Regions from separate parts of the Micromonospora sp. WMMB482 genome, predicted to be linked through region 4. Evidence: riboswitches for the same ligand, from Rfam matches in the RefSeq annotation. Region 4 holds a riboswitch; each other region holds the start of a gene.

Region 1 (7,142 bases), 1.4 Mb from region 4:
CGAGTGCGTCAACCGCGCCGACGCGCTGGTCTCCGACGTGTCAGGGGTCATCTCCGACTGGCTCTACTCCGGCAAGCCGTACGCGGTCACCGACACCGGCGCCGACGGCGCGCACTTCGTCGAGCGGTTCCCGCTCGCGGCGTCCGGCTACGTGCTGCGGCGTGACATGTCCAACGTGGACGAGGTGCTCACGGAACTGCTCGACGCCGACCCGAAGGCGGCGCAACGCTGGGCGGCCCGGACCCGCTACCTGGGCGATTTCCCCGCCGACGGGTACGCCGAGGCGTTCCTCACCGCCGCCCGCCACGAGCTGGAGCCCGACTGGGCGGTCCCGGCGCCGCGCGCAGCCGGCTGACACGGCGGCGGCCGGTCGTCCGGCCGTCGCGGTCGGCCCGGCCGCTCAGAGGTACGGGTCGAGCAGAGCGAGTACCGCCTCCGGGTCCTCGACGTGCGCGTTGTGGCCCAGCCCGGGCAGCGTGGCCACCGGCACGCCCAGTTCCTTGAGCTGCGCGTCGGTCACCATCGGGTCCAGCTCGCCCCGGGCCAGCAGCACCGGCACGTCGGTGGCGGCCAGCAGCACCGGCAGCCGGGGCTCCCCGACCGCGAACGCGGCCGGGTCCATGGCGAGCCGCCAGCGGCCGTCCTCCCGTCGCAGCCCCGCCTCCACCACCGGGTGGTCCGGGGCGAACAGCCCGGCGAGCCCGGACACCCGCAGGTAGCGGCGGGCCGCCTCGTCCCGGGTGGTGAACCAGGTGACCGGACGGGCCGCCAGCTCCTGCGACTTCGCCAGTTCGGCCGGGGACCAGACCGCCTTGATGCCGAGCCCGACCACCGCGTCGACCGGAAGTCCCCGCTGCCGGGCCGCGAGCGCCAGTGCTACCACCCCGCCGAGCGAGTGCCCGAGCAGCACCAGCCGGTCGTCGGGGCCGAGCCGGACCGGGCCGAGCCCGTCGGCCACGCGCTGGGCCAGGGCTTCGAACGAGTAGCCGGGCAGCGGTGGCGACCAGCCGTGACCCGCGAGGTCGGGGGCGAGCCAGCGGCCGGGCCAGCGGCGCTCCAGCAGCGGCGCCCAGGGCAGCCACACCTCGCCGGTGGCGCCCATGCCGTGCAGGAGAATCAGGTGCCGCTTCCCCGTCGCATCGCCCATTGGCGCAGTCTGCCACCGCCCGCCCCGCCCACGCGAGACCAAACCCCCGCCCCACCCCCTGACGCCCCCCTCGCCCCGGCTCCGGCCGCCCACACTCCGCCCTCCCCGTCGATCTGTGAGTGGGGTTGTCAAGGACTCCCGGCTCCGAGAGATCTTGGTACCAAACGGCCCCCATAGGGGCCCTTTCCTACCAAGATCTCCACCGATCCCACCTCGCGCGCCCGCGCCGCCCCGAACCTCTGCGATCTTGGGGCTGTGGCACCTCCCACATCGGGCGGGCCGGACATGCTGGGCGCCACAAGTCCAAGATCGCGCGCCAAGGGCGCGTGAGGGCAGCCTGAAGGCCGGCACCCCGGGGTGGAGTGCCGGCCTTCGGAGCGTGCGGGACGGTCAGGCGGAGTAGCCGCGGCTGGCGATCCAGTGCGCCAGGTCGATCGTGGTGACCCAGTACGACGGCAGCGACGGGTCGGCCGAGTCGGCGATCCGTACGGTCCGGCCGTCGTCCTTGTAGCCGACCACCGCGACGTAGTGGCCGCCCGGGAACGAGTGCCAGCCGCCGTTGGTGTCGGTGGCGGTACCGGCGACGTTCGCGACGACCCCGCGGCCGTCGTTGATCGCCTCGACCACGTCGGCCTGGAGGCGGTCCATCTGGGCCGGGGTGGCCGAGCCGGGAATCATCCGAGTCCGGTACGGGTTGCCCTTGACCTGCTGGTTGAGCACCCGGGTGGTGTCCTCGGCCGAGTTGGTGCCCATCTCGGTGGTGCCGAGAGGGCCGGCGAGCGCGTCCTGGCTGCGCTCGATGCCGGCGGCGCTGAGCGCGTTGCGCACGGCGGCCGGGCCGCAGTAGAAGTAGTTGATCTGCGCCTGGTAGTCGTAGTCGAGCGACTTGCTCGACGGCGGCTTCGGCTTGGCCTTGGGAGTGGTGTCCGGGTCTGCCGCCGCCTTCGCGGACGGCGAGGCGCTCGGCGACGCGCTGGGCGCGGCGGAGGCGCTCGGCGACGCCTGCGGCACGGCGATCCGGGCCTCGCTGCGGCTGGCGGGCTGCTCGCCGAGGCGGGCGGCGCCGAGATCGGCGACCGCTGCGGTGTTCTCCTGGACCGGGGCGTCGTCACCGGCGGTGGCGACGGTGCCGGCGCCGGCGCCGGCGGCCAGCACGAGCGCGGCGGCCGATCCGGCGATGATCCGGTACGGGCGTTCGGTGACGATCCGTCGCAGCTGACGCTTCAGGTGGTGCTTCACGAAATCCTCCACGGGGCGTGCGGCGCAGGCCGGCCCGGCACGCGGAGGAACTCACACGTGCTGAAGGGCCGGATGGCCGGGGGATCGGGAACGCCCGTGATGCCGGGCGCCCGGGGGGCGGTTTGCCGGTCGCGCGTCAGGCCAGCGCGGGCACCGCGTCGCCGTGGAGGCGGGGGGACGATCGAGGGATGGGCACGAGGGGTACTCCTTCCGTGGCCGCCGACCGGGTTAGCTGACGGATTCGGGCGGGAAGTACGCCCTACCGCGGGCCGTGGCTCGCGGATTCACCCCGATGGTGCTCATGGGTCCCCGGTTCGTGGAACACGATTAGGCGGGTCGGTGCGGCGCCGCCGTCGGCGATCGATTACCGCATCGGACCGCGCCGACACTACCGGCGGGTATGTCCGATGCCAAGCGGTCCCACCTGCGTAAACGTGATCCGCGGTAACGGATTTTCGAACACCCGGTTACTCACTTCGCTCAATGGGACAAGCAGTTTCGACGGCACCGCGCGGCGGAAAGCGGACAGACGGCGACCACCGGGCCGGCGATTGCGCGACTCGATGCCCCGTTCTGCGCACGGCGCCCGTTTCGGTAACGCGGGTGACCGGGCTCACCACATTCCGGGTAACGATTCGGCCGAGACGGCCGTCTCAGCCCACCCGGGCCGGGCGCCACCGGGCGTTGCGGACCGACGCGGGCACCGGCAGAGGGCGCGTCGTCGCGCTCGCGCACGCCGGGGCGGGCCGCAGCGCCACCGCGGCCGCGTACGCCTCGGCGGCGAGCGTCCGGGCCGCTTCGGCGGCCAGTTCCACGTCCCGCCAGGCCGCCCGTTCCCGCGCGTCAGCGATCTCCCATCCGGCGCGGCGCCCGTCCCTGACGGTGCGGGCCAGGATGATCTCCTGCTCGGCCGGGTGCCGGCGCGGATCCCACCCGTTGCGGCGCGCCAGCACGTCGGCGAGCTGACGGGCGGTCAGGTCGTCCCGCCAGTGCGCCGTCATGGCGGCGTGGTGCAGCCAGCGTTCCCGGGCCGCGTACTCCGCAGGGGTGCGTGGCGTGCGCGGGGCGGCCAGCGCGGCGGCCCCGCCCAGGCGGCGGGCCGCGGCGTCCGCCTCGTCGTACGCGGTCCAGGCCCGATCCGCCTCGTCCTGCGCGGCCAGCCACCGCTCGCGGCGGCGACGGGCCGTCTGGGTGGCCCCGGCGGCTGCTACCGCCACCTCCTCGGCGTACCGGATCAGGTCGTCGCGGCGGGCGGCGTCGGGGTCGGCCGGCTCGGGGGCGCCCTCCGGCGCGGGGTCGCGTTCGGGACGGGCGACGAGCGCGGCGAGCAGGCCGAGGGCGAGCAGCAGCAGGAAGGACCAGATGGCGGCGGCCTCGGGCACGGAGATGAGGAAGTGGTACAGAGCGGTCTGCGACATGGTCGGCACCTCACGGGAAGGACCTGGCGGGAGGGCCCGCACGACCTCGCCGGGGCGGGCCTGTGGGAACGGGCCGCCGAGGGCGGGTGCGGGGATGACGTGCGGTGGGTGCGATGAACGGGCGCGGCCCGTGGGCCGGTCAGCGGATGGGCGGGGCCCGCGGGCCGGCCGGTGCGGCGGCCCAGCCGGCCGGGACCGGCTCCGCGACGGCCGGGACGGCCACCCGGGGCGCGGGTGCCGGCGCCCCGGCGGGGCCGGCGTGCCGCTCGGCGACGCGGTCGGCCTCCGGCCGCGCGGCGGTCGAGGCGCCTGCGACGGGGTACGCCGACGCGGCGACCGCCGGAGCCGGGGCGGCAGCGGCGACGCCGGCCGGCAGCGTGGCGGCGCCGAACGAACAGGCGACGACCACGGCGAGACTGGCGAACATCCGGGCGGTCCAGCGCGCCACCCACCACACGGGGCAGGTGAGCGCGATCGGAAGCACGGGTACAAACTACCGCCGATCCCCCACGAACACACCGCCGCACGGCGTGTCGCGGATCGACCGGCAGGCGGTGGCGCGTGTCAGTCCGGGCGACGCCGCCCGGCGTACTCGATGCCCTCGGCCGGGCCGGTGACGGACGTCGCGCCGCCGACGGTGGCCCCGGTGGCGGCAGCCTCGGCGGGCCCGCGCGGAGCCGGCACCGCCGGCGCGCGCGACCCAGCGCGGGCCCGGCGGGACGGGCCGAGCAGGCGCATCATCGGCACCTCCACCCAGCGGTGCAGCGCGGCGGCCAGCGCGAGCGTGACCACCAGGAAGCCGAGCACGGCGACCGGGCCGCGCCAGCCGGGCAGCCCGGTCCCCCAGTACCCGGTGAGCCGCAGCACGGTCACCATGACCAGCACGTGCACCAGATAGAAGGCGAACGAGACCTCACCGAGCCAGACCATCGCCCGGGACCGCCAGGGAGTCGGGCGGCCGCGCACGTCGGCGTCCGCCGCGGCGGCGATGACCAGCAGGTACCCGACAGCGAGCAGGGCCGCCCAGAACTCGGCCGGGATCCACAGCGCGGCGATCACCCAGGTGGCGACGAAGATCCCGGTGGCGGCGGCGAGGTTCGGCCCGCGCCAGCGGTTCCGGCGCATCAGCTCGGCGGCGGCCACGCCCATCCAGAACTCCAGCGACCGGGTCACCGGGAAGATCTGGGTGAACCACCACCGCTGCTCCTCCGGCACCAGGTGCTGGCCGGGCCACAGCGCCAGGATGAGCAGCGGCGCCGCGACCAGCACGGTGCGCAGCACGCCGGTACGGGCCCGGCGCAGCCACGGCACCACGAGCGGCAGGCACAGGTAGAAGGCCAGCTCGCAGGAGAGCGACCAGCTCACGTTGTTGACGCTGTAGAAGTAGCCGCCCAGCGGGATCCACGCCTGGACCAGGAAGAAGTTGGCGATCGCGGCCCACGGCACGACCGGGTCGGCGAACCAGGCCGCGACCGCCAGCGCCGCGACGAACGTCACCACGTGGTTCGGGTAGATCTTGGCGAACCGGCGGCGCAGGAACGTCCACGCGCGCTCCCCGTCCCGGTACGACCAGACCAGCACGAACCCGCTGAGGACGAAGAAGAACTCGACGCCGGACAGGCCCAGGCTGAACGCCTTGTCCACCACCTTCTTCAGGTGCGGCTCGGCGACGATCCCCATGGTGCCGGCGTGGAAGGCGAAGACCAGCAGCGCGGCGACCCACCGCAATCCGGTCAGCGACGGCAGTCGCGGGGCACGGGTGACGGTCGGCGCGCTGGTCATTCCGGGCACCCTACCCCGGGGAACAGGGACGTTCCCGGCGAGCCGACGTCCGCTCGGCTCCGCCGGGGCGGCGGATAGGATTTCCGTTCTGCACGCGCGGGCACCCACCCGGCTCCCGCCCGCACGCCGTGCCGTACGGAAGGTGAGCGAACCGGATGCACCAGCGGATCCTGCTCCGCGCCCGCAAGGGCCCGTTCGACGTCCTCACGCCGGAGGAGACGTTCGCCGGCAACTGGATCGGGGACAACAGCGGCAACCTGGTCTTCAGCCACGCCGCGCACAAGCTGCTCGCCACCTCCACGGCCGAGATCACACCGACCCGTAACCCGGCCGACCCGCGTCTCGCCGACGAGATCAACGAACGGCACGACGTGTTCGTCGTACCCCTGGCGAACGCGTTCCGCCGCAGCTTCGTCCACCGCCTGGCCCCGCTGACCAAGCTGATCGAGCGGCTGAAGATCCCGGTGGTGGTGCTCGGCGTCGGCGTGCAGACGAACGTCGACGGCGACCGTGAGTACCTGCGGCCGATCGACGAGCCGGTCCGCGCGTTCTGCAAGGCCGTGCTGGACCGGTCGCACAGCATCGGCGTACGCGGCGAGGTGACCGAGAGCTACCTCAACGCGCTGGGCATCTCCGCGGTGGAGCAGATCGGCTGCCCGTCGATGTTCCTGCACGGCGAGGAGTTCCAGCTGGAGAAGACCCGGCCGGAGCTGACCGCCGACTCGAAGGTCGCGCTCACCATCTCCCCGTACGTCCGCTCGATGGCCTCGGTGGTCCGCCACCACCAGGAGCGCTACCCGAACCTCTGCTACGTGCCGCAGGACCTGCGGACGCTCGGCACGCTGCTCTACGGCGACGCGCCCGAGCACCGGGGCCAGAGCAGCGACATCCCGCTGCACACCTCGCACCCGCTGTTCGCCGAGGACAAGGTGCGCATGTTCGTCGACCCGTGGACCTGGATGTCGCACCTGTCCGGATACGACTTCGCGTTCGGCACCCGCATCCACGGCACCATCACGGCGCTCGTCGCCGGCACGCCCGGCTACCTGTTCGCCCACGACTCGCGCACGCTGGAACTGGCCCGCTACTTCGGCATCCCGCACCGGATCATGCGGGACGTGCCGGCCGACGTCGACGCCGCCGACCTCTACGCGGAGGCCGACTACACCGCGCTCAACGTCGGCCACAAGGCCCGCTTCGAGACCATCACCGCGTTCCTGGCCAAGCACGACCTCGGCACCTCGTTCGCCGACGGCGACAGCGCCGCGTGCTTCGACCGCCGGGTCGGCGAGACGGTGTTCCCGCCGGCCGTCCGGCCCGCCGCCGCCACCCCGCCGGCCGAACTGCTGACCCGCATCGAGCGGCTGCGCGACGAGAACGCCAAGCTCACCGCCACCGTCGACGCGTTGCGCTCGCAGCAGCTCCGAGAGCGGATCAAGCAGGCCGTCCCGGGCACGGTCCGCCGGATGCTGCGGCGCTGACCGTCGTACGCCTGTTCGAGAGCACGGTACGATCGGCTGCGTGTCCGACGCGTACCAGCCCTCGATGCTCGACCT
Region 2 (7,142 bases), 5.1 Mb from region 4:
GAGCGAGCTGGTCCGGGGCGTGGACGCGCAGCCGGTGGCCGCGGCGGCCGACGGTCCGGCCCGGACGCTCGACGAGCCGCTCACCGAGCGGGAGCTGACCATCCTGCGCTATCTCCAGAGCATCCTGTCCAACGTGGAGATCGCCGCCGAGCTGTCACTTTCGGTCAACACGGTCAAGACGCACGTGCGCAACATCTACCGCAAGCTCGACGCGACCCGCCGGCGGGACGCCGTCCGGCGGGCGCGCGAGCTGCGGCTGATCTGACAGTCAGCCGTCGTCGGTGGCGGCGTCCACCATTGTCAGCAGGTCGGGCAGGTCGTAGCCACCGTCGTGCCGGACGTCGTTGACGAACAACGTCGGGGTGCCGTTGACGCCGCTGCGGATGCCACCGACGAAGTCCTGCCGGACTCGGTCGGCGTACTCCTGCCGGCCGACCTCCGCGGCGATCTCCTCCGGCGACAGGCCGATCTGCTCGACGCCCAGCGACAGGTGCACCGGGTCGAGCTGGTCCTGGTGCTGGTAGAGCCAGTCGTACATTTCCCAGAACCGGCCCCGGGCCGCGGCGGCCTCGGCGGTCTCCGCGGCGGTCTCCGCGTACGGGTGGACGTTGGTGATCGGGAAGTGCCGGTACGCCAGCCGCACCACGTCGGCCCGCTGGCGCAGCACCTCGGTCAGGTTCGGGTACGCGGCGCCGCAGAACCGGCACTGGAAGTCGCCGTACTCGACGATGGTGACCGGCGCGTCCACCGGCCCGCGGACGTGGTCGCGTTCGGTCACCGGTATCCGCAGCCGTGCGGTGGTGACCTGGAGGGGCGTGGTCATCCGGTACTCACCCGCCGATCCGGACCGTTCGGATCACTCATGCCTCCCACCATGGCCCCGGCCCGGGTGAGGTGGGCTCACCCGGGCGGGGTGGTTCCCGTCAGCGCACCGCGAGGTGGTTGCGCACCTCCCGGATGCCCGGGGCGTTCCACACCACCCGCTCGATCTCCGCACGCTCGCCGGCCGAGTGGACCTGCCCGTTCAGCAGCACCGTGTCGCCGTGCACCCGTACGTCGACCTCCTCGGCCTCGGTGGCACGGTTGCGGGCCAGCGCGTCCACGATCCGCTCGGCCAGGTCGTGGCCGCCGGCGTGCACCGCCGGGCGTACCGCGATCCCGTTGCTGACCCCGCGTACGCCGGTGAGCCGGGCGACCGACCGTTCGGCGGCCCGCCGCTGGTACTCCCACTCGACCTCGCCGTGCAGCGTGACCCAGCCGTCGGCGACGGTCACCTGCAACGCCTCGATCGGGACGAACGCGTCCCACTCCAGCGCCCGTACGGCGGCGACCGCGATCTCCGGATCCTCTCGCCCGGCGGCGGTGTCGATCCGGACGGCGAGGTCGTTGGCGACCGCACGGACCCGGGCGACCCGGTGGGCGGCCCGCTCGGCGGCCCACTTCTTGGCGTAGCTGTCCACCCGGCCGGTCAGCGTCACCACGCCCTCGGTGACGGTCACCCCGATCTCGTCCGGGCCGACCCGCGGCTCCCAGGTCAGCTCGTCGAGCACGGCGCTCTGGATGTCCCGGTCGGTACGCGTGATCGTGTCGGTGGCCATCCGGCTCTCCCTCCCGTCGATCGCGGCACGGGCATGTGGTCCCGCACCCGCGATCCTGCGCGTGCCCCGGGTGAGCGGGCCTCACCCGGTCCGGGTGAGGCAGCACGGTGGCCGCCCCCGGGAGTCCCGGGAGCGGCCACCGTGTCGGGTCGCCTGTCGCTCAGCCGTCCAGGCCGGCCGGCGAGTTCGGCCGGTCGACGTCCACGAACTCGATCTCGTCCGCGGTGCGGTCCCGGCTGCCGGCGGCGCGTGCGGCGGTGCCGGCGGCCCAGCCGATCGCCGCGCCGGCGAGCGCCGCCGCGATCAGCAGCGTCCAGGGCAGCGCGGGCCGGCGGCCGGCGAGCGCGTCGAACGCGAGGCCGGCCCGGCGGCGTGCCTCTTCCGCGGCGGTGCCGACCAGGTCGGTGGCGTCGTCGGCGAGGCCGGAGGAACCGCGGCGTGCGGTCCGGGTGGCGTCGCGCACGCTGTCTCCGGCGGAACCGACGGCGGAGAGCAGGTGCTGCCACGCCTGGTCGGCGACCCGCTCGGCCTTGCCCCGGCGGTCCAGCAGGTTGGATCCGAACATCGTTCTACCTCCTCGGGTGCCGAAGGCCGGCGGCCACTTCGGACTCCGGTGTCCATCCGGCGGGTTCACTGTCTCGGGCAGTGCCCAGCGGGCGGGCGCGGCAAACCACGCCCGGGTCACGGCGACCGGGCGGTGAACGGGACGAACCACTCGAACGCGCCGGGACCGGTGCCCACGGGACGTGCGTGCGCCCGCTACCCTGGTCGGCGGATCGGCGGGGCCGACCGGCCGGACGGCTGGTCGCGACCCGTCCTTGAAGGGGAAACTGGAACCCGGAGGTCCGGATTGGGTACGCCCAGGTGTGCCCAGTTCGCGAATTGCTCATCCCGGGGGGTGGCGACCGGGCCGTGAGAGGAATACGCTCGGTCGCGGCCCGCGTACTGATGAGGCGCCCGTCATGGGCGAGTGGAGGTGCTCGCGTGAGCCTGTCGATCGTGAAGTCGGTGCGACCGGGTGGTGTCGTCCAGATCGCGCCCCGTGGGGAGATCGACGTCGACACCGCGTACGAGGTGCGGGAAGCGATCGCCGAAGTGCTCGCCAAGGGCCGCCCCTCGCGGATCGAGCTGAACATGCGGCTCGTCACGTTCATCGACTCGGTAGGCATCAGCGCCATGGTCGCGGGCTTCCAGACCTGCGAGGTCAGCGGCGTCAAGCTCGTGGTCACCGAGCCGAGCCGGTTCGTGCACCGGCAGCTCTGGGTGACCGGCCTGCTCGGCCTGTTCGGCGCGCCCGAGCCGTGGTTCGCCGACGACACGCCCGAGGTGCTGCCCGGCGCCTGAGCGCCGTTCACACCCCCTGCGGCCAGGGGGCCTTCTACCCGTTGCCAGTCCGGCGCCGGTACGGGACGATCGTCGCGACGCACGACGGCGAGGGGGCCCGCTTGCAGAGCAGCGACAGCTTCAGCTACACCGTGCAGGCCCGGTGCAGCCGGGCCGAAGCGGTGGCCCTGTTAGGTGATCTGAGTCGCCAGGGCGAGCTGCATCCGCTGATCGTCCGGGTCCGGAAGCTGCCGGCCCGGCCGGGCGCACTGGCCAGCTACGCGATCACCGACCGGCTGCAGCTCGGCCCGCTGCACTTCCCGGTCACGTACCAGGCGGACGTGCTGATCGCGGGCGAGGACGAGGTGGTCACCGTGGCGCGGCAGCAGCCCGCGACGACGGTCCGCAACCACACCCGGCTGCGCGACGAGCCCGACGGCACGGTACGCATCGACGTGGAGATCACGCTGACCGCGCCGGCGCCGCTGTTCGGGTACGCGTTCCGCCAGGCCCGGGCGGCTCACCTGGGCCTGGCGGCGCGTCTCGGAGCGACCCTGGAGGGCCGGCCGGCCTGATCCGGCCGGCCCGTCCGGGGCGGTCAGTACACCGAGAGGTGCACGTGGTTGGTGTGGTCGCTGGACGGGTCGCCGTTGGCGCCGCTGTACGACTTCCACCCGCTGCTGGGCAGCCAGATCTGCTTGAACCAGATCACGTAGAGCACGGCGAGCGGGTCGGCGTTGCGCACGAAGTACGCGGCCAGGTTGTTGCCGTACGTCCGGTCACCGCCGGAGGCCACACCGCCGAAGCCGCTCTTCTGCGCGGCGAAGTCGCAGGCCCGCCCCTTCGGGTGCTCACCGGAACCGCTGGGCCGGTGACACGAGACGTACCGGGTGAAGCCGGCCGCCTTGGCCTGTTGCAGCGCGTGCAGCGTGCGCGGGGTGATGCAGCCGTTCGCCGGCGTCGGGTCGTTGACGCTGCACGACTCCGACGGCCAGGAGCCGTCCGAGTTGCGCGGCGCCGGCTTCGCGTTCTTGCTGGAGGTGCCCTGGACGCTGCCACCGCCGCTGCTGCCGCGCGAGGTGCGGTCGTTGGCCACCTCCAGGGCGCGCTCGGCCTGTTCCTTGCGCTTGGCCATCACCGTCACCTGCTTGCGCTGCTCGCGGATCTCGCCGTCGAGCTGGGCGCGGGTGCGGGTGGCCTCGTCCCGGGTGGCGATCAGGTCGCGCAGCGTACGGTCCTCGTTCGCGGCGACCTGCTCCAGCGCGGCGGCCCGGTCCATGAAGCCCTCCGGGCTGCTGCTGCCGAGCAGTGCCCCGGCGGTGCCCAGGCGGCCGTTGCGGTACGCCACCGCGGCGATCTCGCCGACCTTGGCGTCGCGTACCGCGAGTTCGGCGCCGACTGTCTTGAGCTGGTCGTTGAGCTGCTTCTGCCGGCTCACCGACCGGTTCAGCGCGGCTTTCGCCTCCAGCCAGCCCTTGCCGGCGGCGTCGAGCTGGGCACGCAGTTCGGGCGTGCCGCCCTCGTCGTCGCCGGGAGCGGCGGCGAGCAGGCCGGTCGCCGGCGCCGCCGAGGCGGGGGAGACCGGAACGGTCGCGACGCCGAGGGCCAGCGTCGCGACGATCAGGGCCGCCAACCGGGCGGCCGTCCGTCGTACAGGTGCCACTGGGGGCATTCACACGTCCTTCCGTCAACGCCGACCGGGTTAGCTGACGGGTTCGGGACGGAAGATCCCTACCGCTGACGCGGATGCACCCCACGTACGTGGTTCCCCGGCTCGTCCCTGCGGACGATTAGGCGACGGCCGCCCCACCGGGGCCGGTGGCGTCCGCGGGTGCGGCCGCGACCGAGACTACCGGCGCTGCCCGGGCACGGCTCCGCGGAGCAACGCCGCTAGGCGGGGCAAAACCGGCATAAGACTACATTAGCCACAGTGATTTAAGTGTGTCCTAATCACCACTCGGTCGGTCCGCACACTCCGGCCGACGCTCCGGGTTCGACCTGCAACGTGGCGTGATCGATGGAGAAGTCCTCGTGCAGGGCGGCCCGCGCCGCGGCCAGCACCCCGCCCGGGTCCACGCCCGGCTCGGTGGTCAGGTGCGCCGAGGCCACCTCCATGCCCGAGGTGAGCGTCCAGACGTGCAGGTCGTGCACCTCGGCCACGCCGGGTACGGCGGCCAGCCGGTCGTGCACGGCGGTCACCTGGAGGTGCTCCGGCGCGGCCTGCACCAGGATGCGCAGCGCGGCCCGGCCGAGCCGCCAGGTGCGCGGCAGGATGAACAGGCCGATGCCGACGGCGACCAGCGGGTCCGCCCACCACCAGTCGGTCACCGCGATGACCAGCGCGGCGGCGATCACGCCGAGCGAGCCGAGCAGGTCGCCGAGCACCTCCAGGTACGCCCCGCGCAGATTGATGCTCTCCTTCGACCCGGCGCGCAGCAGTGCGAACGCGGCGATGTTGGCGAGCAGGCCGAGCGCCGCCACCACGAGCATCGGGCCGGCCAGCACCTCCGGCGGCTCGCCGAACCGGCGTACCGCCTCGACCAGGACGTAGACGGCGACGGCGGCGAGCAGCACGGCGTTGGCGAGGGCGGCGAGCACCTCCAGCCGGTAGAGCCCGAACGTGCGCTGCGGATCGGTGCCGACGCGGCGCGTGGCGGTGATCGCGGCGAGCGCCATGCCGATGCCGAGGACGTCGGTGAACATGTGCCCGGCGTCGGAGAGCAGCGCCAGCGAGCCGGTCGTGAAGGCGGCCACCGCCTCGACCACCATCAGGATGGCGAGCAGCGCGAAGGCGGCCCAGAGGCGGCCCCGGTGGCGATGTGCCGCGTTGGCCACCGCACCGCTGTGGTCATGACCTGCGCCCACGCCAACACCCTTCCTGCCCCGTACCGGCCCGACCCAATGTATGTTCACATCGCTATGTGTGCAAGTGAACTGCGGGTGGCGGCCGGGCGACTCACCCCACCGGGTCGAGCGTGGTGAGGCGCTGGGTGGCCCGGGACAGCGCCACGTAGAGCGTGCGCACGCCCGAGGGGTCGGCCCGGATCTCGCCCGGCGCCACCAGCACCACGCCGTCGTACTCCATGCCCTTGGCCTGGAGGCTGGTCACCACCTGGAGCCGGCCCGCGCCGAGCGCGCCCAGCCAGCCGGCCACCTCGTCCCGGCGCGGCACCGGCGTGATCACGCCGACCGTGCCCTCCACCTGCCCGAGCAGCGTCTCGGCCGCCTCGACGGTGGCCGCCGGCAGGTCGGCGGCGGGCACCGTGCGCTCCACCGGCGGCACCCCCGTGGACCGCACCGCGTCGGGCAGCGGCAGGTCCGGGTAGAGGCGGCGGATCTCCGCCGCCGCCACCGCGAAGATCTCCGCCGAGTTGCGGTAGTTGGTGGTCAGCTCGTACCGGTGCCGCTTGCGCCGGCCCAGCGCCTGGTCACGGGCCCGGTCCAGCTCCTGCGGGTCGCCGGTCCAGGCGGTCTGCGCCGGGTCACCGACCACGGTCCAGGACGCCAGCCGCCCGCGCCGGCCGACCATCCGCCACTGCATCGGCGAGACGTCCTGCGACTCGTCCACCACCACGTGCGCGTAGTCGCGGTAGTCGGCCGGACGCTCCCGCGCCGCCGCGCGGGCGGCGCGCTGCCGGTCGGCGTACGTGCTCAGCTCGCGCACGCCACCGGCGAGCTGGTACGGGTCGCGCCTGGGCCGGGCCCGCTGCACCGGCTTGCCGAGCAGCGCGTCCAGCTCGTCCAGCAGCGCGATGTCGGCCACCGTCAGTCCCTCGGTCCCGAGCGTCCGGTACGCGTCGCCGAGCAGCCGGATCTCCGCCGAGGAGAGGATCCCCCCGGCGTAGCGGCGCAGCCGGTCCGGGCGGGCCAGCCAGCCCAGCACGTGCCGCGGGTGCAGCCGGGGCCACCACGCCTTGAGGAACTCGCGGAACTCCGGCCGTTCGATGATCTCGTCCTCGAACGCGGGCTGCTCCGGCAGCCGGCCCACCCGCAGCGTGCGGGCCTGCGCGTAGAGCGCGGCGAGCACCGCGTCGAACGCCGCCCGGCGTACCTCGTTGCGGCGCGCCCCACGGGCCAGCGTCCGGTCCCGGATCGCGTCCAGCGCGGGACGTTCCAGGCGTAGCAGCTCGCCCCGGTAGAGCAGGCGCAGCTCGGCCGGGGAGTCCGGCACCGCGTCGCGTACCGCGCGTTCCAGCACCCGGCGCATCCGCAGCGAGCCCT
Region 3 (7,142 bases), 2.8 Mb from region 4:
CCCGGCCGGCTCGGCGAAGAGGGCCAGCAGGGCGCCGACCTGCTGGTCGGCCTCGGCCGGGTGCCGGAAGCGGCCCTTCGGGTTGATCGTGTACTCGTTGCGCCGTCCCACCCGCGTACGCCGCAGGTAACCCCCTGCCTCCAGGTCGGCGACGATGGCCTGGGCCGCCCGTTCGGTCACGCCGACCTCGTCGGCCACGTCCCGCAGCCGGGCGGTGGGATTGCGTGCGATCGCGAGCAGCACGTGGCCGTGATTGGTGAGGAAGGTCCAGTTACGGCGGCTCCCGTCCTCAGCTGGTGTGGTCGCCATGGTGGTCATGCTAGGCCTCCTGCTCGGTAGCCCCGACCCGACGCGGGCCGGCACGGGAAAGTATGAAATGCGTATCACGAATCTTGACGGGCCCCGAGGTGCGTGTGACCGTGGGTCGCGAGGCCGTTCGGCCTGGTGGTTCCCCAGGTAGACGAGGTGAGGGACATGACGCCGAGCACCCCGGAGCAGGCACTGACCGAGCTGCGTGCCGGTAATCACCGGTTCGTCAGCGGCGCCCCGCAGCATCCGAATCAGGACGCCGGGCACCGGGCGGCGGTCGCCGACGGTCAGCATCCCTTCGCGGTGATCGTCGGCTGCTCCGACTCGCGGCTCGCCGCCGAGATCATCTTCGATCGTGGTCTCGGTGACCTCTTCGTGGTGCGGACGGCCGGGCACACCGCCGGGCCGGAGGTGCTCGGCAGCGTCGAGTACGCGGTCACCGTGCTCGGCACGCCGCTCGTGGTGGTGCTCGGGCACGACTCGTGCGGCGCGGTCCAGGCCGCCCGGGAGGGGGTCCGGACGGGTGCCGCCCCGGTCGGGCACCTGGGCGCGGTGGTGGACGCGGTCTCGCCCAGCCTGCTGCGCGCCGCCCGCCATGGCGTCGACGACCTCGACGGCATCATCGACGTGCACATCGCGCAGACCGTGGAGACGCTGCTGGCCCGGTCCGCCGTACTGGCCGAGCGGGTGGCGGCCGGGCGGTGCACGGTGGTGGGCATGTCGTACCGGCTCGCCGGCGGCGAGGTGCGGACCGTGGCGCAGTCCCCGGCCCCGCTGCCCGCTCCGGCGGCGCCCGCCGATCCGGCGCTGGCCGGCTGACCCCTAGGGCGACGAGAAGGGGCCGCCCGAGGGCGGCCCCTTCGCTGTGTCCGAATCAGAGCAGCGACATGTGAACGTGGTCGGTGTGGTTCGACGGTCCGCTGTACGAACTCCAGCCGGTGGCCGGGAACCAGATCTGCCGGTTCCAGATGACGTAGTAGATGCCCAGCCGGTCGGCGTTGCGGATGAGGAAGGCGGCGACCTCGTTGCCGTACCGGCGGGTGTCGTTGTTGTGCCATGGCGCGAAGCCGCTGTTCTGGAGCGACCAGTCGCACGCCTTGCCCTTGGGGTGCTCCCACGGCCCGCCGGGCCGGTAGCAGCCCACGAAGCGCTTGAAGCCCGCGCGGCGTACCTCCTTGTACGCGTGCAGCGTGCGCGGGGTGACGCAGCCCGAGGTGGTCGGGTCGTCCTCGCTGCACGACTCGGCCTTCCAGCCGCCGTCGGCGGTGCGGCCGGGGGCGATCTTGGCGACCGGTGAGGTGGCGGAGACCAGGCCGCCGGTGAAGCCGAGACCGCCGACGAGCTTCAGCGCGCGCTCGGCCTGCACCTTCTCGCGCTCCATCGCGTTCTTCTGCTTCTCCTGCTCGCGTACCTCGGCGTCGAGCGCGATCTTGGCCTGCTCGGCGCGGGTCTTGACCGCGTTGATCGCGGCCAGGCGCTGCGCGTTGAGGAGGTTCAGCTCGTCCAGGGCGTTGACCCGGCGGACGAACGAATCGGGCGAGTTGCTCTCCAGGAGCATGGCCATCGCGCCCATCCGGCCGGTCCGGTAGGACTGGGCGGCGAGCTGGTTGACCTGCGGGCTGAGCGCGTCGAGTTCGGCCTGTGCCGTCTTCACCTCGGCCGCCAGCCGCCGCTGGCGGTCCTGCGACTTGGCCAGCTTCGCCTTGGCCTGGAGGAAGTTGCGGTTGGCGGCGTCGATCGCCTCGGTGATGAGCGGCGGTTCGCCGTCCTCCTCGTGGCCCGAGGGGGTGCCGGGGGCCGCCGCGGTGGGGGCCGCGGTCGCCGGGGTCGGCCCGGCCAGCACGGCCAGCGAGGCCAGCACGGCCACCACGGGTGTCAGCCAGCGGCGCAGGGGTGCCGTCACAATGTTCCCTTCCGTCGGCCGCCGACCGGGTTAGCTGACGGGTTCGGGACGGAAGTGGCCCCTACCGCTGTCGCGGATTCACCCCATGTACCTGGTTCCCCGGCTCGCCCGCGGGCGATTGGGCGGCGGCACCGCTGGCGCCGGTGCGCGCCTTCGGCGGTGACCGGCAGCGAGGTTACCTGACAGCACTCCTGAGGATCTACGTCCGGAAGCCGACCAATAGCGAGATTTCGCCGTGGCGCACCGTGACCAGCGTCGCGTTTGAAATCGATGGTCACGCTGCGGAGTGTCACCATGCGGCCTCCGTGCTCTTCCCGCCGCCGAGCGCCTCCAGCGCGTCCTCCCGTCGGGTCGGCGGCCGGGGCGCGGGTGGCGCCGGTTCCGCGCCGCGCGAGCGTCGTCCGGCGGTGGTCACGATCGCGGCCAGTCCGGTCGTCAGCGGTACGGCGGCGATCAGGCCGAGCGTGGCCACCGCGCTGCGGACGATCTCCTGGGCGAGGAACTCGCTGGTGAGGATCTGGCTGACCGGGCGGGAGTCGGCGACCAGCAGGAGCAGCAGCGGCAGCGACGCGCCCGCGTACGCCAGCACGATGGTGTTGACGGTGGACGCGATGTGGGCCCGGCCGACCCGGGTCGCGGCCCGGTAGAGCTGCCGCCGGGACAGGCCCGGGTTGGCGTGTGCCAGTTCGGTGACGGTGGCCGCCTGGGTGACTGTGACGTCGTCCAGCACGCCCAGCGAGCCGATGATGATGCCGGCCAGCAGCAGCCCGTGCAGGTCCACGTCGGCCCGGAACATGGACAGCGTGGTGGCGTCCTCGCTGCCGAAGCCGGTCAGGTGGGTGGCGGACGTGGCGAGCAGGCCGAGCACGCCGGTGACCACCAGGCTGCCGAGCGTGCCGAGCACCGCCACCGACGTCTGCGCGGTGATCCCGTGGGTCAGGTAGAGCACCACGAACATGATCAGCGCGGCGCCCACGATCGCCACCAGCAGCGGCGGCTGGCCGGACCCGATGCCCGGCAGCACGAAGCCGAGCAGGATGGCGAAGCTGGCCACCAGGCCGCCGAGCGCGGCGAGCCCGCGCCAGCGGCCGAATGCCACGATCGCGGCGGCGAACAGCACCATCAGCCAGATCAGCGGCGTACCGCGCTGGTGCTCGGCGATGTTGTAGGACTTCACCGTCGGGTCGGCCGGGTCGGTCAGCTCGACCAGGACGACCTCGTCGCCGACCGCGACCCGGGGCGCGCCCGGCCCGGCCGGGATCGGCATCTCGACCTGCCGGCCCGCGTCCGGGCCCTGCTCGGCGGTGACGGTCACGGTGCCGCAGGGGCCACCTCCACCGTCCGGGGCCTCCGGGGCCTCCGGGGCCTCCGGGGTCGGCGGGCAGGGCTCGGTGACCACCCGGGTCACGGTGCCGTGGTAGCGGGGGACGTCCGCGCCGCCGAACGGCTCCCGGTCCTGCCGGGGCCAGAGGACCAGCGCCGCGATCACGGTGAGCGCGAACAGCGGCACCACCACGGCGACGAGCAGCCGTCGTACGCCCGGCGGCGCGGCGGGTGCGGGGCGGGTGTGGTCGGCACCCATGGCGTCTCTCCCAACGGTCGCGGCGACGCCTGGTCCGCCGGACCGGCCTGGTCAGCCGGCCGGCGCGGACGTGTCGACCACGTCCGGGGCGTCGCCCGGCCATGGTAGGCAGCCCGGCTCGCCCGCTCCGGCAGGACGGGCCCGGGACGCGGCGGGTGGCCGCTCAGCCGCGCTTCATCAGGCGGCCGACGGCCGCCATCATCTCGGTCGCCATCTCGTCGGCCCGGCCCTCGGCGGCGCCCTCGTGCATGCAGTGCCGGGCGTGGCCGTCGAGCAGGCCCAGGCCGACCTTGTCCAGCGCCGCCTGGATGGCCGAGATCTGCGTCAGCACGTCGATGCAGTAGCGGTCCTCCTCGACCATCTTCTCGATGCCACGGACCTGGCCCTCGATCCGGCGGAGCCGGGCGAGGAGTTGGTCCTTGCTGGCGGTGTAGCCCCGGGTCGGGCTGGACGGCGCGGTCATGACACCGAGGATAGCGTACCCCTCGGGGGTATGTTAACGTTCGATCCGTACCCCTAGGGGGTATCAGATCGGAGGGCGAGATGGAGACCACCTACCAGGTGAGCGGCATGACCTGCGGGCACTGCGTCAACTCGGTGAGCACCGAGCTGAGCGCGCTACCGGGCGTCACCGACGTCCAGGTCGACCTGGCCGGCGGCCGGGTCACCGTCACCAGTCAGAAGCCGCTGGACGCGGACGCGGTCCGCGCGGCGGTCGACGAGGCCGGTTACGACCTCGTCGGTGCGTGACGGGTCCGGCGGACCCGCAGAAACCGAGGAGACACCATGAACACGGCGACGAAGCTCAGCGGCTTCGCCCTCGGCCTCGTGGCGGTGTTCGGCGCGGCGTACGGGATCGGCACCCTGGCCGATCCCGTCACACCGGCCGCCGAGAACCGCCACGACGACAGCGGCAGCGACCACGGGGCCGGCGGCGCCGGCCACGGTGACGAGGGCGGGGCCTCCGCACACCTGCCCGGCGGGCTGCTCGTCTCCGAACGCGGCTACACGTTCCAGCCCGCCACCGCCCCGGCCGGGCAGTTCGCCTTCCGGATCACCGGCCCGGACGGCGCGCCGGTCACCCGCTTCGAGGTGGCCCACGACAAGCGCATGCACCTGATCGTCGCCCGCCGGGACCTGTCCGGGTTCCGGCACGTCCACCCGGAGATGACCGGCGACGGCACCTGGCAGGTCGCCTCGCCGCTCGGCGGCCCCGGCGTCTGGCGGGCGTTCGCCGACTTCACCCCCGAAGGCGGCGACCCGCTGACCCTCGGCCTGGATGTCACGGTCCCCGGCGAGCTGACCGCCCGGCCGCTGCCGACGCCGGCGACCAGCACCACAGTCGACGGCTACACGGTCACCCTGACCGGCACTCCGGAACCGGGCCGCACCAGCCGGCTCACGCTCTCCGTCAGCCGCGACGGGCGGCCGGTCACCGACCTCGCGCCCTACCTCGGCGCGTACGGGCACCTGGTGGCGCTGCGGCAGGGCGACCTGGCGTACCTGCACGTGCACCCGGAGGGCACGCCCGGCGACGGGCGCACACCGGCCGGTCCGGCGATCACGTTCGCCGCCGAGGTGCCCTCGGCCGGGGCGTACCGTCTCTACCTGGACTTCCGGCACGGCGACGCGGTGCACACCGCCGAGTTCACCGTCCTCGCCGGCGACCGGACCGCGCCGGTGCCCACCGCGCCGGCACCCACCACCGCACCGACCCCGGACGCCGGACACGGCACCCCGGGGCACGGGCACAGTTGAGCGCCGGAGGTGCCGCGATGACTGCCACGGGAAAGGCGCTGCCCACCGCGCCGAACCTGATCGAACTGGCGATCGGCGGGATGACCTGCGCGTCCTGTGCCGCCCGGATCGAGAAGAAGCTCAACCGGATGGACGGCGTCGAGGCGACTGTGAACTACGCCACCGAGAAGGCCACCGTCCGGTATGCCGACGACATCGCGCCGGCCGACCTGATCGCCACCGTCGAGAAGACCGGCTACACCGCCGTGGTGCCGCCGCCGCCCGAGCAGGCGGAGACGGCAGCGGCCGGGGAGCCGGTGGACGAGCTGCGCACCGCGCGTACCCGCCTCTGGGTCTCCGCGGTGCTCACCCTGCCGGTGATCGTGCTCGCCATGGTGCCCGCCTGGCAGTTCGACTACTGGCAGTGGGCCTCGCTGACGCTCGCCGCCCCGGCGGTGGTCTGGGGCGGGCTGCCGTTCCACCGCGCCGCGCTGGTCAACCTGCGACACGGCGCGGCGACCATGGACACGCTCGTCTCGCTCGGCACGCTGGCCGCGTTCGGCTGGTCGCTCTGGGCGCTGTTCCTCGGCGACGCCGGCATGCCCGGGATGAAACACGCGTTCAGCTTCGACATCACCCGCGGCGACGGCGCCGGCAACATCTACCTGGAGGCCGCCGCCGGGGTGACCGTGTTCATCCTGGCCGGGCGGTACTTCGAGGCCCGCTCCAAGCGCACCGCCGGGTCGGCGCTGCGCGCCCTGCTCGAACTCGGCGCCAAGGACGTGACGGTGCTGCGCGACGGGCAGGAGACCTGGATCCCGGTCGGCCGGCTCGCGGTCGGTGACCGGTTCGTGATCCGGCCCGGCGAGAAGATCGCCACCGACGGCGTGGTCGAGGAGGGCACGTCGGCTGTCGACGCCGGCATGCTCACCGGCGAGTCGGTGCCGGTCGAGGTCGGGCCGGGCGACGCCGTGGTCGGCGCGACGGTGAACGCCGGCGGCCGGCTGGTGGTCCGCGCCACCCGGGTCGGCGGAGACACCCAGCTCGCCCAGATGGCGCGGCTGGTGGAGCAGGCACAGACCGGCAAGGCGGCGGTGCAGCGGCTCGCCGACCGGATCTCCGGCGTCTTCGTGCCGATCGTGATCGCGCTGGCCGCCGGCACGCTCGGCTGGTGGCTCGGCACCGGTTCCGGGCCGACCGCCGCGTTCACCGCCGCGGTGGCCGTCCTGATCATCGCCTGCCCGTGCGCGCTCGGCCTGGCCACCCCGACCGCGCTGCTCGTCGGCACCGGGCGCGGCGCGCAGCTCGGCATGCTGATCAAGGGGCCGGAGGTGCTGGAGTCCACCCGCCGGGCCGACACCGTGGTGCTGGACAAGACCGGCACCGTCACCACCGGCCGGATGGCGCTGGCCGAGGTGCTGCCCGCCGGCGGCGAGGACGCCGACGAACTGCTCCGGGTGGCCGGCGCGCTGGAGGCGGCCTCCGAGCACCCGATCGCGCGGGCCGTCGCCGAGGCCGCGGCCGAAGCCGGGCCGCTGCCCGCGGTCGGCGAGTTCGCCAACGCCGAAGGGCTGGGCGTGACCGGCACCGTCGACGGCCGGAGCGTGGTGG
Region 4 (7,142 bases):
CTCTACGTCAAGCGCGTGTTCATCATGGACGACTGCGACGCGCTGATGCCCAACTACCTGCGCTTCGTCAAGGGCGTGGTGGACGCGCACGACCTGTCGCTGAACATCTCCCGGGAGATCCTCCAGCAGGACCGGCAGATCCGCGCGGTGCGCCGCCGGCTGGTCAAGAAGGTGCTCGCCACGCTCAAGGACATGTCCGCCGAGTCGTACCGCACGTTCTGGACCGAGTTCGGCGCGGTGGTCAAGGAGGGTCTGCTGGAGGACCCGGACAACACCGAGACGCTGCTGGAACTGGTCCGTGCCGCCAGCACCCACGACCCGGCCGAGCCCACCACGCTGCGCGCGTACGTGGAGCGGATGCGCGACGGCCAGACCGAGATCTACTACGCCACCGGCGAGAACCGGGCCACCATCGAGAACTCGCCGCACCTGGAGGCGTTCCGCGCCAAGGGCTACGAGGTGCTGATCCTCACCGACCCGGTGGACGAGGTGTGGGTCGAGCGCGTCGGCGCGTACGACGGCAAGACGCTGCGCTCGGTCGCCAAGGGCCAGGTGGACCTGGAGACCGAGGAGGAGAAGGAGAAGGCCGAGGCGGAGCGTCAGGAGTACGCCGACCTGCTCACCTTCCTCGGCGGCGCGCTCGCCGACAGCGTCAAGGAGGTGCGCCTGTCCACCCGGCTGACCACCTCACCGGCCTGCGTGGTCGGTGACGCGCACGACATGACGCCGACGCTGGAGAAGATGTACCGGGCGATGGGCCAGGAGGTGCCCCGGGTCAAGCGGATCCTGGAGCTGAACCCGGCCCACCCGCTGGTCACCGGCCTGCGCAAGGCGCACGGGGAGGGCGGCGACACCGCCGCGCTGACCGAGACCGCCGAGCTGCTGTACGGCATGGCGTTGCTGGCCGAGGGCGGCGAGCTGGCCGACCCGGCCCGGTTCACCCGGATCCTCGCCGACCGCCTGGCCCGCGGCCTGTAGCCCGACCCGGCTCGGCTCGCCCGACTCGACCCGGCCCGACCGGCTTGATCGACTCCATGACGCCGAGGTGGCGGTATCGGAATGCCTCCGATACCGCCACCTCGGCGAGCTGGTGTGGATCAAGCCGCTCGTGTCCCAGAGTGGGGAATGCCGGTCCCAGATGGAGGGACGTGGCGCTCTCGGCGAGTGAGTGCCCCGGCGGGGGTGGTTCTGCGGACGCCCGCGTCGGCCGGGGCAGCGCGTGGATGGGCCGGGGTGGATCTGGTGAGGGCTGGGTGCGGCGAGCGCCGGGCGGTGCAGGGTTGTGCCGGGGTCGCTGATCGGATGTCCGGGGCGGTTGTCGTGACGGCCGCTTGACGGGCACCGTCTCGCCGGGGTGACGTCGCCACCTCGGCGAGACGGGTCCGCTCAGGGGAGCGCGGGGTAGAGCGCGGCCACTCCGCCGGACAGGCCGGCCTGGACCCGGCGGGCGACGTCGTCGGCCAGGATCTCGTAGCTGTCGGACTCGATGCCGTCGGCCGCGAGCCGGGCGACCTCGGCCGGGTCGGCCTTCGGGCCGGGCACGGCGGCAGCCATCTCGGTGTCCATGTAGCCCACGTGCAGGCCCGCGACGCGGACGCCCTGGCCGGCCAGCTCCACGCGCAGGGCGTTGGTCATCGACCACTCGGCGGCCTTCGCCGCGCCGTACGCGCCGACGCCGGGGAACGTGAACCAGGACAGCGCGGACAGCACGTTCAGGATCGTGCCGCCGCCGTTCGCAGCGATCCGGGGCGCGAACGCCCGTACCACCGACAACGTGCCGAGATAGTGCGTCTCCAGCTCCAGCCGGATCTGTGCGAGGTCGCCGTCGAGCAGGCCGGTGCCGGTGCTCACGCCGGCGTTGTTGACCAGCAGCGTCACGTCACCGGCCCGCTCCGCCGCAGCGGCCACCGACGCGGGGTCGGTGATGTCCAGGCGTACCGCTGTGACGCCGGGCAGGTCCACGGTGTCCGGGTTGCGGGCGCCGGCCCAGACGGTGGCGCCGCGGGCGACGAGTTCGGCGGCCAGGTGCCGGCCGAAGCCGCGGTTGGCGCCGGTGACGAGGGCGGTGCTTCCAGCGATCTTCATGTCTCGCTCCGAGAGGTGGTGGGAAGGGAGGTCAGGCGGACAGCAGGCCCGGTCCGGGCAGGACGGCCAGTTCGCCGGGCGGTACGTCGTGCCCGCCGTCGCAGCGCAGCCGGGCGTGCACCGCCGACCCGCACCCGTCGTGGGCCACCCGGACGGCCGGGCCGGCCGCGTCGGCGGCGTACGTGTCGCCCCACTGCCGCAGCGCGACGAGCACCGGGATCAGGTCGCTGCCCTTGGCCGTGAGCACGTACTCGTCGCGGGTGCGCCGGCCGGGCTCGCGGTAGGGACGCCGGTCGAGCAGCCCGTCGGCGACGAGCTGCTTGAGGCGTGCGGCAGCCACGGGCTCGCTGACGCCGGCCCGCCGGGCGAAGTCGTCGAAGCGGCGGGTGCCGAACGACGCCTCCCGCAGCAGGAGCAGCGTGGTGCGGTTGCCGACCACCTCCAGGGCCCGGGCGATCGAGCAGTTGGCGGTGGACCAGGAGTCACGCTGCGAGAGGAGGTCCGTCATGCCGTCGACGGTACCCCCTGACTTAGGGAATCAGAAGTCAGCTACCTCACAGCTGGCCGGGGAAGAAACCGTGCCGGGCCAGCGGCTCGACGATCTGGTGCTCCTCGTACGACAGGTGCGACAGCAGCGTGTCGGTGAGCAGGTCCACCGCCTCCTGGAGCTGCGTGAAGTCGCCGGGCCGCCGGACCAGCTCCACGAGCGCCCGGTCGACGTTCTCCACCACCCCGTGGATCACCACGTGCTCCTCCTCGAGGCGGTCCAGCACGGCGGCAAGCCCGGCCTCGGAGCGGCGCAGGTGCGGGAAGATCGAGGCGTCCTCCAGCCCGTGGTGCTGGGTGACCATCGTGCAGTAGGCCGCGCAGTACGCCCCGAGCGTCCAGTTGTTCTGCCGCATGGTCATCTCGTTGAGCGCGGCCCGCGCCCGGCCCGGCGAGACCGAGCCCCGCTTGACCTGTTCCAGCAGGTCGCGCACCTGGGCCAGCTCCTGGCGCAGGTGGTCGTGCACGTCCACCAGGTGCTGCCCGGCGGCCTGTCCCCGGGCCGGATAGGCGTGTCCGGCCGGTGGCGGCGGAGCGCTCGGGCGGGTGGACTCGTCCCACGCGCGGCGCGCGCTCAGGCGTACCCCCGGGTCGGGGGTGGGGGTGACGCCGAGCGTGCTCGGGCCGCCGGCGGTGGCCGGCTCGCGGGTGGCCGCGCGGGCGGCCGCGGCGGGCGTGGCGCGCTCGGCGGCGACCAGCTCCCGCACCGCCGGCGCGACCTCCTGACCGAAGATCTGGATCGCGCGCGGCTCGTCGCTGCCGAGGATGAACGTGGTGATGCCGTGCTCCAGCGTCAGTCCGGCCAGTTCCTCCACCCACTGCTCCGGCGGTCCGGCCAGGAAGCCGGCCGACGAGCGGGCGAACGTGCCGGTCACGTTGAGCATGCGGCGGATCGCGGCCGGGTCGCGCCCGGCGGCCGCCGCGCCCTCGTCGACGAGCGCGTTCAGGGCGGGCAGGTCGTCGGGGCCCTCGGGCAGGTACGACAGGGACGGCAGCCAGCCGTCCGCGGCGCGGCCCACCAGGCGCAGCATGCGCGGCTTGTATGCGCCGACCCAGATGCCCACCGGGTGCGCCGGGGCCGGACCGCGCTTGGCGCCGACCATCCGGTAGTGCTCGCCGTCGACGCGGATCATGCCGCGGCGGTCGGTGTCCCAGACCTCGCGGATCACCTGGATCGCCTCGTCGAGGGCCTCGACGGCGGCGCCGGGGGACAGGCGCCGCCCGCCCGCAGCCTCGATCGCGTCCCAGAACGCGCCCGCGCCGAGTCCCAGCTCGACCCGGCCGCCGGTGAGCAGGTCCAGGCTGGCGACGCTGCGGGCCAGCACCACCGGCTGGCGCAGCGGCAGGTTGAGGACGTTTCCGGCCAGGCGGACGCGTTCGGTGGCGGCGGCCACGTAGGACATCAGCGTCCAGGTGTCCAGGAAGCCCGGCTGGTACGGATGGTCCTGGAACGTGACCAGGTCCAGCCCGACCTGCTCGCAGAGCCGGGCCAGCGCCACCACCTGGTCGGGCTGCCCGGCGGCGGGCGTCAGGAAGCCGCCGAAGGTCAGCTCGTGTCCGTGATCGGTCATCCGTCCGCCCTCCCGTGATCTTGCCTGGCCCTGTCACCGTAGCGCCGCCCCCGGTCGCCCGGCCGGGTGAAGAGCGTCACAAGAAGCGGATGATCGTCGCAAATCGCTCCTAGCGTCAGTTGCGTTCGCACAAGCGGACACCGGGGCTGGAAACGCCAAATCCCGCCGCCGGCCCCGGTAACCGAACCTCGCGCGGGAGCGGGGGAACCACACGTTCCACGGTGCATCGGCACCTCGGGGTGAAGCCGCCACCGGCGGCCGGGCTCCTCGGCCCGAACCCGACAGCTCACCTCGTCGGCGTGGAGGAATCCACATGGCAACTGAATACTCAGCCCGAAGCCGCCGTACCGCGCTCGGCGCGGCTCTGGCCGGCGTCGCCGTCGGCGCCGCGACAGTGTTCGGCCCGGCCGCTCCGGCCAGCGCCGGCGTCAACTGGGACGCGGTCGCGCGCTGCGAGTCCGGCGGCAACTGGAAGATCAACACCGGTAACGGCTACTACGGCGGGCTCCAGTTCTCCCGCGCCACCTGGAACGGCTACGGCGGCAGGAAGTACGCCGCCCGCGCCGACCTGGCCAGCCGGTCCGAGCAGATCGCCGTCGCGGAGAAGGTGCTGCGCGGGCAGGGCATCGGCGCGTGGCCCGTCTGCGGCAGGAAGGGTGGCTCGGCGAGCGCCGCGGCGACTCGGTCCGAGCGGGCCACCACGAAGGCGGCACCGAAGAAGGCGGCCCCGAAGCGGGCCGCCGCGCGCAAGGCCACGCCGCAACGGGCCGCGACGAGGGTGTTGCCGCAGCCGTCGTCCGCCGCCGGGACGTACGTGGTCCGGCGCGGGGACACGCTGTCGGAGATCGCCGTCGCGCAGCGCGTCGACGGCGGCTGGCGTGCCCTGCACGAACGCAATCGCGCGGTCGTCGGCGACGACCCGGGCCTGATCTTCCCCGGTCAGCGGCTGCGCCTGCGCTGAGCGGCCCTCGGACGCCCGGCCGGTTCGCCCCGGCCGGGCGTCCGGCCGTCCGCGACACGCCGCGCCGCCCGGTGTCCGCCCTGCTCGCGGCGCCGGGACGCGGCCCTCGGCGGCCGGTGACCGCGATTCGTCGGAGCCGGTTGCTAGGGTCACGATGCTCGGCTAAGACGTGAAGAAAGCGCGGAAATGACCAACGACCCGTTCTCGGCGGCCGCGAGCCTCGACGAGCTGCTGACCCGCACGCAGCAGGCGCTCGCCGCGATGCGCTCCCGGGCCTCGGCGCACACCGACGGCGAGCCGGGCGACCTGCTCCGGGCCGAGGGCACGGCCGCCGGCGGGCGGGTCCGCGCGGTCGCCGTCCAGGGTGGCCGGCTGGACTCCGTGGTGATCGACCCGGAGCTGGCGGGCGTGCCCTTCGACGTCCTCTGCGGACACCTCGTCACCGCCGCCAACGCCGCGCTGTCCGAGCTGGACGCCCAGGTCAGCGCGTCGGCGCGGGCCGACGCCGACGCGCTCGCCGCCCGGCTCGGCGGCGTGGGCGACCAGGCGGAGCTGTTCAGCCGCGCGATGCACGAGGTGGCCGCCCGGATCCACCGCGACCGTGGCGCCGTGTCCCGGGCCGGGCGCCCGGCCGGCGCGGGCACCCACCCCGGCAACCGTGACCTTCGATAGGCCCTGGTCAGGGCGACCGTTGCCGGTGGTGACACGGGCTGCCGTGCACGCGGCGGACGGCGCCGCTGTGGGCCGGCGGCGCAGATCAACGTGAGGCGGCCGGGTCAGCGCGGGCCGCGGGTCCGCGTCGGCGACACGGTGGGCAGCGGTGGCAGCGACGGCGTCAGCGTCGGCCGCGACGTCGGCCGACGGGTCGGGTCCGGGCTCCGGGACGACGACGAAGGACTCGGGCTCGGCGACTCCGACGGCGTCGGCGCGGCGGTGGTCGGCGGCGGTGGCGCCGACCGAGTCGGCTCCGGGTTCTCGCCGGGGAACGCCGGCTGACCGAAGCGGTACTCGTCCGGGTCGAGCTTCATCGCCGCGGTGGCCCGGGTCATGAACTGCCGCCAGATCGGCGCGGCACCGGTCGAGCCGTACACCTCGTAGCTGCCGCCCCTGGTCCGCAGCGGCTTGCCGTCGGTGGTGCCCAGCCAGACGGCCGAGGCGAGCGCGCCGGTCCAGCCGACCATCCAGGTGTGCACGTTCTGCGTGGTGCTCTGCCCGGCCTGCCAGGTGCCGGTCTTGCCGGCGGAGTCCCAGCCGTTGCCCAGCTCGGCGGCCCGCACGCGGCGCAGCGTCCAGTCGAGCTGGTCGATCGCCTCGCGGTCCAGGCCCAGGTCGGTGGTGCGCAGCTGCTCGGTCCACACCTGCTCGTCGTCCTTGCTGACCGACCGGACGAAGTGCGCGTCGGCACGCTTGCCGCCGCCCGCGAACGTCGCCATCCCGTTCGCGTGGTCCTGCACGGTGATGCCGTACTGCCCGATGCCGACCTCCGTGGAGAACCGCTTCGCCACCTCGTCGGCCGGGTCGCTGCGCAGGTCGACACGCTGCGGCCGGGGATTGCCCCGGACCGTCTCCCACATCGACTCCACGCCGGCCTGCCGGGCCATCTCGATCACCTTGTCGGTGCCCAGCTTCTCGGTCAGCTCGAAGTAGGTCACGTTCAGCGAGGCGACGGTGGCCTCCCAGAGCGCGCAGTCCGGCTGACAGGGCGCGCGTTCGGCGTTGCGGATCGGCCCGGCCGCGCTGCCCCTGGTCCGCCCCGAGGCGGGGAACTCCTTGGTGTCCGGCGAGTCGAACCGCTGCTTCACCGAGATCCCGTCCCGGACGGCGGCGGCCAGGTCGTACACCTTGAACGACGACCCCGGCGGGTGCTGGCCGAAGCCGCGGGTCTCGCCGTTCTCGTCGTAGTACCAGCCGGCGTAGTCCGCGCCCGAGCCCCTGTCACCGCCGTAGTAGCCGAGCACCCGTCCGGTCCCCGGCTCCAC

Evidence for each region. Region 4 has a riboswitch for cyclic di-AMP ahead of KSK32_RS28245 (transglycosylase family protein). Riboswitches for the same ligand answer to the same signal wherever they lie in the genome.
Region 1: it holds a riboswitch for cyclic di-AMP, as region 4 does, so the genes downstream of both, KSK32_RS22020 (C39 family peptidase) here and KSK32_RS28245 (transglycosylase family protein) in region 4, are expected to answer to the same signal.
Region 2: it holds a riboswitch for cyclic di-AMP, as region 4 does, so the genes downstream of both, KSK32_RS03910 (hypothetical protein) here and KSK32_RS28245 (transglycosylase family protein) in region 4, are expected to answer to the same signal.
Region 3: it holds a riboswitch for cyclic di-AMP, as region 4 does, so the genes downstream of both, KSK32_RS15080 (hypothetical protein) here and KSK32_RS28245 (transglycosylase family protein) in region 4, are expected to answer to the same signal.

What each region holds. Positions count from the first base shown of each region.
Region 1 covers NZ_JAHOPD010000020.1:4,411,497-4,418,638, reverse strand. The annotation lists gene KSK32_RS22030 (CDP-glycerol glycerophosphotransferase family protein) at 1-355, shown strand, start outside; gene KSK32_RS22025 (alpha/beta fold hydrolase) at 401-1,147, opposite strand; gene KSK32_RS22020 (C39 family peptidase) at 1,538-2,398, opposite strand; cyclic di-AMP (ydaO/yuaA leader) riboswitch at 2,589-2,730, opposite strand; gene KSK32_RS22015 (hypothetical protein) at 3,040-3,804, opposite strand; gene KSK32_RS22010 (hypothetical protein) at 3,944-4,288, opposite strand; gene KSK32_RS22005 (acyltransferase) at 4,369-5,586, opposite strand; gene KSK32_RS22000 (polysaccharide pyruvyl transferase family protein) at 5,742-7,067, shown strand; gene KSK32_RS21995 (alpha-ketoglutarate-dependent dioxygenase AlkB) at 7,108-7,142, shown strand, end outside.
Region 2 covers NZ_JAHOPD010000020.1:670,302-677,443, reverse strand. The annotation lists gene KSK32_RS03940 (LuxR C-terminal-related transcriptional regulator) at 1-265, shown strand, start outside; gene KSK32_RS03935 (DsbA family protein) at 269-823, opposite strand; gene KSK32_RS03930 (BON domain-containing protein) at 924-1,598, opposite strand; gene KSK32_RS03925 (hypothetical protein) at 1,759-2,163, opposite strand; gene KSK32_RS03920 (STAS domain-containing protein) at 2,583-2,942, shown strand; gene KSK32_RS03915 (SRPBCC family protein) at 3,044-3,496, shown strand; gene KSK32_RS03910 (hypothetical protein) at 3,520-4,593, opposite strand; cyclic di-AMP (ydaO/yuaA leader) riboswitch at 4,598-4,728, opposite strand; gene KSK32_RS03905 (cation diffusion facilitator family transporter) at 4,872-5,786, opposite strand; gene KSK32_RS03900 (AAA family ATPase) at 5,878-7,142, opposite strand, start outside.
Region 3 covers NZ_JAHOPD010000020.1:2,970,134-2,977,275, forward strand. The annotation lists gene KSK32_RS15070 (helix-turn-helix domain-containing protein) at 1-318, opposite strand, end outside; gene KSK32_RS15075 (carbonic anhydrase) at 475-1,128, shown strand; gene KSK32_RS15080 (hypothetical protein) at 1,184-2,212, opposite strand; cyclic di-AMP (ydaO/yuaA leader) riboswitch at 2,216-2,347, opposite strand; gene KSK32_RS15085 (YibE/F family protein) at 2,502-3,794, opposite strand; gene KSK32_RS15090 (metal-sensitive transcriptional regulator) at 3,958-4,257, opposite strand; gene KSK32_RS15095 (heavy-metal-associated domain-containing protein) at 4,338-4,544, shown strand; gene KSK32_RS15100 (hypothetical protein) at 4,581-5,552, shown strand; gene KSK32_RS15105 (cation-translocating P-type ATPase) at 5,570-7,142, shown strand, end outside.
Region 4 covers NZ_JAHOPD010000020.1:5,779,104-5,786,245, reverse strand. The annotation lists gene htpG (molecular chaperone HtpG) at 1-978, shown strand, start outside; gene KSK32_RS28260 (SDR family oxidoreductase) at 1,387-2,085, opposite strand; gene KSK32_RS28255 (helix-turn-helix domain-containing protein) at 2,117-2,593, opposite strand; gene KSK32_RS28250 (LLM class flavin-dependent oxidoreductase) at 2,640-4,202, opposite strand; cyclic di-AMP (ydaO/yuaA leader) riboswitch at 4,372-4,517, shown strand; gene KSK32_RS28245 (transglycosylase family protein) at 4,516-5,163, shown strand; gene KSK32_RS28240 (YbaB/EbfC family nucleoid-associated protein) at 5,350-5,835, shown strand; gene KSK32_RS28235 (transglycosylase domain-containing protein) at 5,940-7,142, opposite strand, start outside.